3 regions of the Pseudomonas sp. GL_091 genome follow, and region 3 is predicted to be linked to each of the others. Evidence: predicted binding sites of a transcription regulator. Region 3 holds the regulator's gene; each other region holds the start of a gene.
The links. Region 3 encodes FliA, which starts transcription of late flagellar genes. Its sites were predicted from a motif close to CTAAAGTTTNNNNNNNNNNNGCCGNTAA; they were not measured.

Region 1 (4,188 bases), 1.2 Mb from region 3:
CGAAATTGACCGCGCCGGGAATGTGCCCGCCCTTGGCTGCCAGGACTTTCTCTCCGGAGTACTCCAGCGGCCCGCGTGCATCCCAGATCGCCAGGTCGGCGGCGCCGAGACGGCTTTGCAGGTATTCGCGGGTAGCGGTGGGTTCGTCGTGCAAGGTCAGTGAAACCGGGCCACCCACGGGTGGCGGGATCTGGATCGACATGGGCGAACCTTCTGCCAGCCAGGCCGGCAGGCCACCGTCGACATAGTGGTACTTGCTGTGGCCGATGACATCCAGCAGCCAGATGAAGCGCCCGGCCCAACCGCCGCCTTCGTCGTCATACACCACGTAGACCGCGTCGGGGTTGTGTCCCAGCTCACCAAACAGCGTTTCGAGTGCTGCCAGCGGGGGCATCAGTCCAGGGGCGGGGGGCTGGCCGAGCTGCGTGCGCTTCGGATCGACAAAGCGCGCGCCGGGAATGTGCCCTTCGGCGTAGCGGGCGGCACTGGTCAAATCCACCAGAATCAGTTCGCGGGCGTCGAGGCGAGGGAGCAAGTCGCTCGGCTCGATCACCAGCGGCAAGCCAGAGAAGTCAGACATGTGAGGTCTCCAGAGCACAAAAGGGAGGATTGTAACGCAGCTTATTGGCCTCGGTGGCTAAAGCTGTGCAGGGCTTTCTCGATGCACTGCGCGGTTTTGCCGAAGGCCTGTACGGAAATTTCCGAAAACGGCCCGCCGCCTTGATCCGCCACGACGATCATGATGACCTTTCCATTGTTGACCAGCGAACGCAGCAGCAAGTGTTCGCCGCTGAACTGTGAGCGCAGGCTGTTGGGCAGCAGGGCCGAGAATTGCGCGTTGTTGGCTGGCGTCAGGCGCACCTGGGCCTGCTGCGCGAGCAGGCGCTGCAACACGTTGCTCTGGCTGACCACGAAGTTCAACCCGGCCGCTTCCTTCGGCAGACCGGCCGTCTGGTGCACGCGCAGGTTGGCGTGGGTGCGGTCGGCCATCAGGATCATCACCCGACGCATGCCGCAGGCCACGAGGGCGTCCCGGGCGGCGATGGTCAAGTGCATGGCGTTGGTGAAGCGACTCGGCTCGACCAGCAATTCGGCGCATTGCTTGCGCCACTTCGCCAGGTCTTCGGCGGTGGGTGCCGCTGCCGGTAGCAAACCGGCATGGATACGGTTCAAGCCCCACGGCCAGATCAGCGACTCGGCGGGGTGCCAGAGGTCGGGCATGGCATGTTGGCGTGCGCTGTTGGCGGCTTGCTGGTGCAATTGCTGCTGCACCTCGCCCATCGGCATTTGCAGGTAAAGGCTGGTCAGGTACTGCCAGCGCTCACTGTGCGGGCTGTCCCAAGCGTGTTGCGCCGACAGCGCCAGCCCATTGGCCAGCAGCACCGTATTGGCCGGCTGATTGAGCCAGCGACGCAGGGTCGGATCGTCATCGAGGCGATTCTGCTGGCGCAGTGGATGCTCGCTGTCTCGGGCGATGCGCAGGACTTTCACCAGTTCGCGCTGTTCAGTGAGCAACATTCGATAGCCCTGCTGCACCCAGATCGGCAAGCGCCAGATCTCCACCAGTGTCTGGCCGATGTCCAGCAGGCGCACACCAAACAGTTGCTGTTCGACTTTGCGTGCCGACTCACCTTTATGGATGACCCGCAGCTCCCAGTCTTCGAGCAGTTCTGGATGGGTCAGCGCCAATGGCCACAGCGGCGAAAGAAACAGCAGGCTGCCCCAGTGGATGTCCTGCCACAGGCGCGCCAGGCGACTGGCAAAAAAGCCGTTGGCCTGTTGCGTGGCGTGCTGGCTGATCATCTGCAACTGACGCAGGGCTTTGGGAATCTCGGACTGGGGTTCGGCGGGCAGGCGCGCGAGCAGCTCTTCGGTGCGCTTCAGGCCGAGGCGGTTGATCGCAATTTCAAGGTTTTCCGCAGGCTCGGTCATGCTGCCATGGGTATGCCGGTTGGCTTCGCGAATCACGCTCAAGGCCAGGGCTGGACTGCCTTGCATCAAGTCAGCGATGTCGCGCAGCGAGCTGCGATTGTCGCCGATGGCCTTGCAGACCCGGTCGTGGCTGGCTTGCGGAACCGGCAGGCGTACGCCATCGAGAAGCTTGACCCAGCCTTCGAGAGTGGTCGGTTTCGGGGGTGGAACGTTCGTTTCGTTAACCATGGTGGGAGGCGATCATCGTCAACATTACCTATGCCCGGATGGGGTCAAATCAGTTTTTCGCCTGAACTGGCTATAGTCTGGCGCAGTTTTGCCGATAAGGAGAAGAAGAGATTTTTTAACTTCCGAATATGACCTTGAACCCGACTCAGTAAGTGCTCTCCTAACCTATGGCTAAAATTATCGGCATCATCGTCGTATTCGCGAGCGTGCTCGGCGGATACGTGCTTTCCCACGGCAAGATTGCCGCCCTGATCCAGCCTTTCGAGGTCATGATCATCGGCGGTGCGGCCCTCGGCGCATTTTTGCAGGCTAACCCCGGCTACATGACGATGCACGTGCTCAAGAAGTCCCTGGGCATGTTCGGTTCGCGTTTCAACCACGGCTTCTATCTGGAAGTGCTGGGCCTGATCTACGAGATCCTCAACAAGAGCCGCCGCGAAGGCATGATGGCCATCGAAGGCGACATCGAGGATGCTGCCGCGAGCCCGATCTTCGCCAAGTACCCGACCGTTCTCAAGGACGAGCGCATGACCGCGTTCATCTGCGATTACCTGCGCATCATGTCCTCCGGCAACATGGCCCCGCACGAGCTGGAAGGCTTGTTCGACATGGAACTGTTCAGCCTCAAGGAAGACCTGGAGCACCCATCCCACGCCGTCAACGGCATTGCCGACGCCATGCCCGGTTTCGGTATCGTCGCGGCGGTACTGGGGATCGTGGTGACCATGGCTTCGCTGGGTGAGGGCGATCAGAAATCCATCGGCCTGCACGTGGGTGCGGCACTGGTGGGTACCTTCTTCGGTATTCTCGCCGCCTACGGCTTCTTCGGCCCGCTGGCCCATTCCCTGGCCCACGATGCCAAGGAAGAACTGAATGTCTACGAAGCCATCAAGGCCTCGCTGGTGGCTTCGGCTTCCGGCATGCCGCCATCGCTGGCCGTGGAGTTCGGGCGCAAGGTCCTGTACCCGGCGCACCGTCCAAGCTTCGCCGAGCTGGAACAAGCGGTTCGCGGTCGTTAGTGCTTTGTTTCGCAAATACGTTCCTTTTTTGGCAAGTGACTGTTGTTGCCAGACAAGGCGCCGCGACGAGTCATAGCCCGCTATGGCGAGGAGCGGCAACGCGGTATGGCGACAACAGGCACTGCCAAAAAGGAACAGTATTTGTGAGACAGAGCACTTAGGTCATGGAAAATAACCAGCCGATAATCATCAAGCGCGTCAAGCGCATCGCCGGCGGGCATCACGGGGGCGCGTGGAAAATCGCCTTCGCCGACTTCGCCACGGCGATGATGGCGTTCTTTCTGGTGTTGTGGCTGCTGTCCACCGCCACGCCGGAACAGAAGATTGCCATCGCCGGTTACTTCAAGGACCCGATCGGCTTTTCCGAAAGCGGTACGCCATACATCATCGATCTGGGCGGCACGCCGACCCTGGCGCCGGAAAACACCCTCAACCCCGAGGTGAAGTCCCAGCCGCAGCCGGACAAGGTCACCATCGATACCGACCAGGTCGAAGGCATGGCCGAGCAGGTCGAGAAAGAACGCCTCGAACTGTTGCTGCAAGAGCTGCAGAACAAGGTCGAAGAAAACCCGCAGCTGCAGAAGTTCAAGGATCAGATCCTGTTCGAAATCACGCCGGACGGCCTGCGTATCCAGATCATGGACGCGGAAAACCGCCCGATGTTCGACTCGGGTTCAGCCCGTCTGAAGCCGTATTTCGAAGACATCCTGCTGGCCATGGCCGACACCATCAAGGCGGTGCCAAACAAGATCAGCATCAGCGGCCACACCGATGCCAAGCCGTACACCGGCACCGGTGATTTCGGTAACTGGGAGCTTTCGGCAAACCGTGCCAACGCAGCTCGGCGTGCGCTGGTAGCGGGCAGCTATCCGGATGCACAGGTGGCGCGTGTGGTCGGCTATGCCTCGTCGGCTTTGTTCGATCGCGAGCATCCGTTCAACCCGGTTAACCGCCGTATCGACATCGTGGTGCTGACCAAGAAAGCCCAGCGTGCAATCGAAGGTTCGCA
Region 2 (4,188 bases), 870 kb from region 3:
GGCGCCGACCAACCCAAGGCATCAGAGCGTTACGTTGGCACTGGCGCCTGTATTTGGTCGATTCCTTGACGTTGTCGGCGTTGACCGTCGATTCCGAACAAACGCCTGTTTGAGATCGGCAATCTCCAGCGCCTCATTCGCGGCAAGTGATCGCGCCCCGGGGGATTATCACGGCATACTGTGCCCACACAGTCGACGATTGAAGGAGTCGGTATGCAGTTGGACCCCGCGAGCGGTTGGATTCAGGGTGTGCATGTCTGCCCCTCACCCAACTTCAATGCGCGCCCCGCAGGCGAAGTTTCCCTGCTGGTGATCCACAACATCAGCCTGCCGCCGGCGCAGTTCGCCACCGGCAAGGTGCAGGAGTTTTTCCAGAATCGTCTGGATGTCACCGAACATCCCTATTTTGAAGGGATCGCGGATTTGCGGGTGTCCGCGCACTTTCTGATTGAACGTGACGGTAACGTCACCCAGTTTGTTTCATGTCTTGAGCGTGCGTGGCATGCGGGTGTCTCGAGCTTCGAGGGGCGGGAAACCTGTAACGATTTTTCCGTGGGCATCGAGCTCGAAGGCACGGATGATCTGCCGTTCACCGATGCGCAGTACAGCGCATTGACAGCCCTGACCCGCCAGTTGCAGCAGGCGTTCACGGCGATCACTACAGAGCGCATCTGCGGGCACAGCGACATTGCTCCGGGGCGCAAAACCGATCCAGGGCCGGCGTTCGACTGGGCACGCTATCGTGCCGCTCTGGCACAAGAGGAAGGACGATGAATTTTCTGGTGTTGCTGTTGGCGGTGTGGATCGAGAAGTTCTCGGCCTTGCGTCATCGGGTTCAGCGGGACAGCGGCTGGATACACAAGCTGAACAAGCTAGAGGCCAGCCCGCGACTTTCTGGCCGGCCATGGCTGGTGTTGTCGGTGATGGTCTTGTTGCCAGTGGCGTTGCTGGGTTTGCTGCTGCTGGTCATCGAACCGGTGGCCTACGGGTTGCTGGCGTTGCCGATCCATTTGCTGGTGGTGATTTACAGCCTCGGACGCGGTGATCTGTTGGGCGATCTCGGGCCGTTCCGCGATGCCTGGCGTCGGGAGGACTTGCAAGCCGCGGCCCATGTCGCCAAGCGCGATCTGGATATCTGCGCAGACAGTGGCGAGCAGCTGCTGGAACAGGTCGAAGGGCATTTGTTGTGGGAGGCCTACCAGAGCTTTTTCGCGGTGATTTTCTGGTACTTCCTGCTGGGTCCGGTCGCGGTGCTGAGCTATCGGCTGCTGGCGCTGGCCGAAGAACACGGGAAAAGCCCTGCGCTGGTCGAGCGCGCCGGGCAACTGCGTCACTCCTTCGACTGGGTGCCGGTGCGCCTGCTGGCGGCGAGCCTGGCGTTGGTCGGCAATTTTGTCGCGGTCAGCCGGGTCATGCTGCATGAGCTGCTGAACTGGAACATCAGCGCCGCGCAATTGATCGAGAAAGTCGGGATGGTGGCCGGTGAAATTCCAGCGCCGGTGGCTGGCGCAGAAGGTATCAACAACCTGGACCGCATCTGGGCGCTACTGTTGCGTGCGGCGGTGCTCTGGTATGCCGGGTTTGCGTTGTGGACGGTCTTGCATTAGTCCAACAGTTAATGCCCTCGCCACAGGGCGATCACTTGTCCGAAGTGTTTCGCCCTGTCATTAACCTTAAGTTACAAAACCTCCTGCCGATTTAAGTTATACAGAGATAGCGCTGAATAGTGGCTATCTGCCTTCTGTCTGCGCCTGCCAATAAAAAAAATAAGAAATCGAAGGGAGACATACAGTGAAGAGCTTGCTCTATCCCGCTGTCGCACTGATGAACCGTCTGAGCTTCGGCATGAAGTTCAGCCTGATCAGCGTACTGTTCCTGGTGCCGATGCTGGTGACCAACTTCTATCTGGTGCGTGACTCCTACCGCGAATTCCAGGGCACGCGCATCGAACTGCAAAGTCTCGACCTGTTGGGCAGCAGCCTGACGTTGCGGCGCGATCTGGAAACCCTGAACAACCTGGTGCAGATCAATGTCAGCCTCGGCCAATCCGGCAAGGCCGGCAATGTCGAATCGAAAATCAGCACCCTTGAGCAGAATATTCTGACTCGTCTGCAAGGGCTGACGGCGATGACCAGTGACCCGGAGCAGGTCGCGGTGTTTGATGGCAAACGCGATGAAATGATCGCCGCGTTCAAGGCCCAGCAAACGGAAAACTCCCTGCAAAGCAAAAGTGCCTTGATCGGCAAGCTGGTAGGCAGCGCGCAGATTTTCAGCCAGCTCATCACCAGCCAATCAGGCCTCAGTCGCGACAACCAGAGCGACATGCGCCAGTTGAGCGAGCTCGTCACCCTCGTCACTCCACGGGTCACCCAGATCCTGGGCGAAGGTCGGGCAATGGGTTCTTATTCGTTGGGGCAGGGATTCATCAACTCGGCTTCGAGTACCCGTTTCGATGAATTGCTGGCGCAGATTGAAAAGCTCCAGGCCGAGTATGGCCTGAAGTTGCAGGATGCCCTGGGTTCCAGCAAAGCTGCACGCGACACCCTGGCCGCTCAGGCCGATAGCAGCCGGGCATCCTTGAAGAAAGCCAGCGAGCTGTTCGAAGAACAAGTGGTCATGGCCGACACCCTCGATGCGCCGTGGCAGGGTTTTTACGATCAAATCAGCGCCCTGATGGACCAGACTTACCAACTCAACGAAGCAACCCTGAAGTATCTGGGCCCGCAATTGCAGCAACGACTTGAGCAGAACCGCACGCACATGGTCTTGCAGGCCGTGGCGCTGTCGGTCGTGTTTGTGTTGATTTTTTATCTCTACGGCGCTTTTTATGCCTCGACCCGCACCACGCTCAAGCGCCTGGGGGCGGTGATGGACAAGGTGGCGGCTGGCGACATGACCGTGACCTTCAGCGCCCACAGCCGCGATGAGCTGGGGGAGTAGGGCGAGGTGTTCAACGGCACCGTGAAAAAAATCCATGACCTGATCGAGCGGGTGGGGCAGACCGTTAGCGAAGTCGAACGTCAGGCCGGGCAAGTGGAAAGCGTTTCCGCGCAAAGCAACCAGGCCGTCGCCGGGCAACGCACGCAAATCGAACAAGTGGCCACGGCGATGAACCAGATGTCGGCCACTTCTCAGGAAGTGGCGCGCAGTGCCGCCGCGGCGGTGAGCAGTGCCCACAGCGTCAACGACGAGACCATCAGTGGCCGTGGCCTGGTGGAGTCGCAGCAAGGCAGCATTGCCGCGCTGGCCAGCGAGATCGATCAGTCGGTGCTGGTGATCAATCAACTGGCCAGCGATAGCCAGTCCATCAGCCGCGTGCTCGAAGTGATCAAGAGCATCGCCGAGCAGACCAATCTGCTGGCGCTCAATGCCGCCATCGAGGCAGCACGGGCCGGTGAGCAGGGCCGTGGTTTCGCCGTGGTGGCCGATGAAGTCCGGACCCTGGCCAAGCGAACCCAGCAATCGACCGAAGAAATCGAGCAGATGATCGCCAGGCTCCATGGCGGTGTCGGCGCGGCGGTCAAGGCCATGGGCACCAGTCATGAAATGGCCAACGGCACGGTGGGGCAGTCGGAGAAGGTCCAGCGGGCGCTGGAAAACATTCTGGGAGCGGTCGGCATGATCGTCGACCAGAACCAGCAGATTGCCGCCGCCGTGGAGCAACAAACCGCCGTGGCCCACGACATTGACCAGAACATCGTCGAGATCAATCGCGCCGGCGAGCGCACCGCTGAAGGTGCGCATCAGACCGAAGATGCCAGCCGGGCGTTGTCGGCCCAGGTCGTGGAGTTGAAACAGTTGATCAGTGCATTCCGGGTCTGAAAGTCTCCTCGGGACCCTGTGGGAGCGGGCTTGCTCCGGGCGGCGATCCGACGATAGCAATCTTTCAGTCACATTGATGTTGAATGTGCCGCCGTCTTCGCGGGCAAGCCCGCTCCCACGTTTTGGTGTACTGTCGGAAAATTTCGTAATACTTTTTCCTTTTCCAGGTGAGAATCCTCCTGATTCTTTCCGTGCGCTGGATTTTGGATGTCAATCAAGGAAGAGTTACGCGGCTTACTTCATGGAGGAACTTGGTTATGTCTGCTGCAACAATAGGGGTCCAGGGACGCTGTGCGCATTGTCAGCGCACATTGCTGCTTCAACCCTGGCAGCTCAACGCCATTGCGATCAATGAAGCGTTTACCT
Region 3 (4,188 bases):
CCGGACACAACGTCTTCTCTTTTATCGGCATGAATCTGCGGACCTTCACCCTGAGAGAGATGTTTTTGTGGATCTTTTTCAGCAAGCATCGCTTCGCGGTCATGTTCGATGCCCGCAAAGCGGTCCACCTGACTGGCCATCAGCACGAGCTTGAGCAGGTTGCTTTCAACTTCGGTGACCAACTGGGTCACACGCTTGATCACCTGGCCTGTGAGGTCCTGGTAATCCTGGGCGAGCAGGATGTCGTTGAGGTTGCCCGACACCGCGCGATTGTCCGTGCCGCTGCGCGCCAGGAACCCGTCGACCCGCCGGGCCAGTTCACGAAACTCTTGCGCGCCGACTTCGCGACGCATGAAGCGCCCCCAGTCCGCGCTCAAGACCTTGGCTTCATCCGCCAGGCCATTGACCAGCGGCGTGGCACTTTCCACCAGATCCATGGTGCGGTTGGCCGCAGCCTCGGTCAGCTTGACCACATACCCCAGACGCTCGGTGGCGTCGGTGATCTGCGACACTTCTTCGGCTTGCGGCATGTGCGGGTCAATCTGGAAATTGACGATCGCGCTATGCAGTTCGCGAGTGAGCTTGCCCACTTCCTGATACAAGCCGCGGTCACGGGTCTGGTTGAGCTCATGGATCAATTGCACCGCGTCGCCGAACTTGCCTTTTTCAAGGCTCGCGACCAATTCGACGGCGTGTTTTTTCAGGGTCGACTCAAAATCGCCCAATGAAGTTTCGTTATTGCCCATAGCTCCCCCATGGCGCACTCATCAACCGATGCGTTCGAAAATCTTCTCGATTTTTTCTTTCAACGCCTGGGCCGTGAAGGGTTTGACCACATAGCCGTTAACGCCGGCCTGGGCCGCTTCGATGATCTGCTCACGCTTGGCTTCAGCGGTCACCATCAGCACCGGCAGGTGCTTGAGCTTTTCATCGGCACGCACGTGGCGCAGCAGATCGATACCGGTCATGCCAGGCATGTTCCAGTCCGTTACCAGAAAGTCGATGCTTCCGCTGTTGAGTACCGGAATGGCGGTAGTGCCATCGTCGGCCTCGACGGTGTTGGTGAACCCAAGGTCACGCAGCAGGTTCTTGATGATCCGCCGCATCGTTGAGAAGTCATCAACGATGAGGATTTTCATGTTCTTGTCCAATTCGACCTCCAAGCAGTCTTAAACGCGCCCAGCACCTGGACGCGCCATTTCAATCAATCCGGCAAAGCACTCGATGACTGTCTGGAGCACAACAGATCGCGACCGGCGCAGTTCAACACCACACCGGCCTCGTTCGCAGTGTCCCCCACACTGCCTTCAGCGCGCTCGCCACTCCCCCAAACGCCCCCGCAAACGGGCTGCGCACTGGCTGTGTAACTGGCTGACCCGAGATTCGCTGACCCCAAGGACCTCACCGATTTCCTTGAGGTTCAACTCTTCGTCGTAGTACAGCGCCAACACCAGTCGCTCACGCTCCGGCAAATTGGCAATCGCATCTGCCAGCGCAGCCTGGAAGCGTTCATCTTCCAGGTCGCGTGACGGCTCGATATGAGCACTCGCGCCATCCTCGTGCAGCCCTTCGTGTTCGCCGTCCTGCAACAGATCGTCGAAACTGAACAGCCGGCTGCCCAGGGTGTCGTTCAAAATCCCGTAGTAATCGTCGAGACTCAATTGGAGTTCGGCCGCAACTTCGTGATCTTTAGCATCACGACCGGTTTTCGCTTCAATCGAGCGAATGGCGTCGCTGACCATGCGTGTATTGCGGTGAACCGAACGTGGCGCCCAGTCCCCCTTACGCACTTCATCGAGCATGGCGCCGCGGATTCGAATGCCCGCGTACGTCTCGAAACTGGCGCCTTTGCTGGCGTCATATTTGGTCGACACTTCAAGCAGGCCGATCATCCCGGCCTGGATCAGGTCTTCGACCTGGACACTGGCCGGCAGGCGCGCCAACAAGTGGTAGGCAATGCGTTTAACCAGCGGCGCGTAACGCTCGATCAGCTCGTACTGCGCATCACGCGCCGATGTTTTGTAGAGGTTGTAACCGCTTGCCGTCATAGAACCGGTCCTGCTGTCTGCTGCACGAGGCGCTCGACGAAAAATTCCAGGTGCCCGCGCGGGTTGGCAGGCAGCGGCCAGGTATCGACCTTCTGTGCGATCGCCTTGAATGCCAGCGAGCACTTGGAACGCGGGAAGGCCTCGTAGACGGCGCGCTGCTTCTGCACCGCCTTGCGCACGCTTTCGTCGTAGGGCACCGCGCCGACGTATTGCAGGGCGACGTCGAGGAAGCGATCCGTGACCTTGGTCAACTTGGCGAACAGGTTGCGCCCTTCCTGCGGACTCTGGGCCATGTTGGCCAGGACGCGGAAGCGGTTCATGCCGTAGTCACGATTAAGCAGTTTGATCAATGCGTAGGCGTCAGTGATCGAGGTCGGCTCGTCGCACACCACCAGCAGCACTTCCTGGGCTGCGCGAACGAAACTGACTACCGAGTCACCAATGCCCGCAGCTGTGTCGATCACCAATACGTCGAGGTTGTCGCCGATATCGCTGAAGGCCTGGATCAGGCCGGCGTGTTGCGCGGGGCTCAGATGCACCATGCTCTGAGTGCCGGATGCGGCCGGAACGATACGGATACCGCCGGGTCCCTGCAGCAGTACATCGCGCAGTTCGCAGCGGCCCTCGATCACGTCGGCCAAGGTACGTTTGGGTGTCAGGCCCAGCAGAACGTCGACGTTCGCCAGTCCCAGGTCGGCGTCCAACAGCATGACGCGCCGGCCAAGCTCAGCCAGAGCCAGGGACAAGTTCACTGACACATTAGTTTTCCCGACGCCACCTTTGCCGCCGGTCACCGCGATCACCTGTACGGGATGCATGCTGCCCATGTTATTTCTTTACCTTGTCTTGCATAGACGGAGGCCACATTACTGGCTGCGCGTTCACAAACGGAACAATGCATGGCAGACCATCGATGTAGGTACAAAAACTGTTCATTACTACCTTAGCCAACCTGCTTGGTTTGGCTGTGGTAAATATCAGCGAACATGTCAGCCATGGCTTCTTCGCTGGGTTCTTCCTGCATTTGCACGCTGACGGCGCGACTGACCAACTGATGACGGCGCGGCAGATGGAGATCATCCGGAATCCGCGGGCCATCGGTCAGGTAGGCCACGGGTAACTCATGACTGATGGCCAAGCTCAGCACCTCGCCCAGACTAGCCGTTTCATCCAGTTTAGTCAGGATGCAGCCCGCGAGCCCGCAACGCTTGTAACTGTGATAAGCGGCGGTTAGAACCTGTTTCTGGCTGGTGGTTGCCAGGACCAGATAATTTTTCGAGCGGATGCCTCGACCGGCCAGGCTTTCGAGCTGCATGCGCAGGGCCGGGTCGCTGGCCTGCAGGCCGGCGGTATCGATCAGCACCACGCGCTTGCGCAGCAAGGGCTCCAGCGCCTGCACCAGGGACTGGCCCGGATCGACGTGGGTCACCGGCACGTTGAGAATGCGCCCCAGGGTCTTGAGCTGCTCCTGGGCACCAATGCGGAAGCTGTCCATGCTCACCAGCGCTATGTTCTGCGCGCCGTACTTGAGCACGTAACGGGCGGCCAGCTTGGCCAGGGTGGTGGTCTTGCCCATGCCGGCCGGGCCGACCATGGCAATCACGCCGCCTTCTTCCAGAGGCTCAATTTCCGGTGTCACGATCATGCGCGCCAGGTGCGCCAGCAACATGCGCCAGGCCTGACGAGGCTCTTCGATATCGGTGATCATCGCCAAAAGGTCGCGCGACAGCGGGCCGGACAGGCCGATGCGTTGCAGGCGACGCCAGAGGTTGGCCTGGTCCGGACGGCTGCCCTGCAGCTGATTCCAGGCCAGCGAGCCCAGCTGTACTTCCATGAGTTCGCGCAGGCTGTTGAGCTCGAAACGCATCGAGTCGAACGCGCGCGGGTCCACGCCAGTGGAGGCTGGTGCAGCGGCCGGTGCGGGGCGACGGGGTTCGGCGTAGGTTGGCTCGATCAACGGCTCGGCTGCGGTGAGCGGCAAGCCTGCGAACAACTGGCGATTGGTCGCATTGTCGCTCTCGCCGTCGCCACGCAGGCTCAATTCGGCCTGGGCGGTGACGATCCGCGACTGAGTCTTGCGCAGCTCGTCTTCGAGTTCCATGTTCGGAACCCGCGGTGCCAGCGCCGACAACTTGTAATC

Region 1: the regulator FliA is predicted to act here: its motif matches at 2,231-2,258, upstream of motA (flagellar motor stator protein MotA).
Region 2: the regulator FliA is predicted to act here: its motif matches at 1,673-1,700, upstream of AC3ITY_RS03810 (methyl-accepting chemotaxis protein).

What each region holds. Positions count from the first base shown of each region.
Region 1 covers NZ_CM174451.1:538,833-543,020, forward strand. Annotated here, with positions in the region: gene rhdA (thiosulfate sulfurtransferase) at 1-580, opposite strand, end outside; gene AC3ITY_RS02415 (HDOD domain-containing protein) at 622-2,160, opposite strand; gene motA (flagellar motor stator protein MotA) at 2,328-3,179, shown strand; gene motB (flagellar motor protein MotB) at 3,344-4,188, shown strand, end outside.
Region 2 covers NZ_CM174451.1:843,510-847,697, forward strand. Annotated here, with positions in the region: gene ampD (1,6-anhydro-N-acetylmuramyl-L-alanine amidase AmpD) at 214-774, shown strand; gene ampE (regulatory signaling modulator protein AmpE) at 771-1,607, shown strand; gene AC3ITY_RS03810 (methyl-accepting chemotaxis protein) at 1,792-2,940, shown strand; gene AC3ITY_RS03815 (methyl-accepting chemotaxis protein) at 3,118-3,822, shown strand; gene AC3ITY_RS03820 (hypothetical protein) at 4,080-4,188, shown strand, end outside.
Region 3 covers NZ_CM174451.1:1,708,854-1,713,041, reverse strand. Annotated here, with positions in the region: gene AC3ITY_RS07820 (protein phosphatase CheZ) at 1-746, opposite strand, end outside; gene AC3ITY_RS07815 (chemotaxis response regulator CheY) at 768-1,139, opposite strand; gene fliA (RNA polymerase sigma factor FliA) at 1,308-2,048, opposite strand; gene fleN (flagellar synthesis regulator FleN) at 2,045-2,875, opposite strand; gene flhF (flagellar biosynthesis GTPase FlhF) at 2,992-4,188, opposite strand, start outside.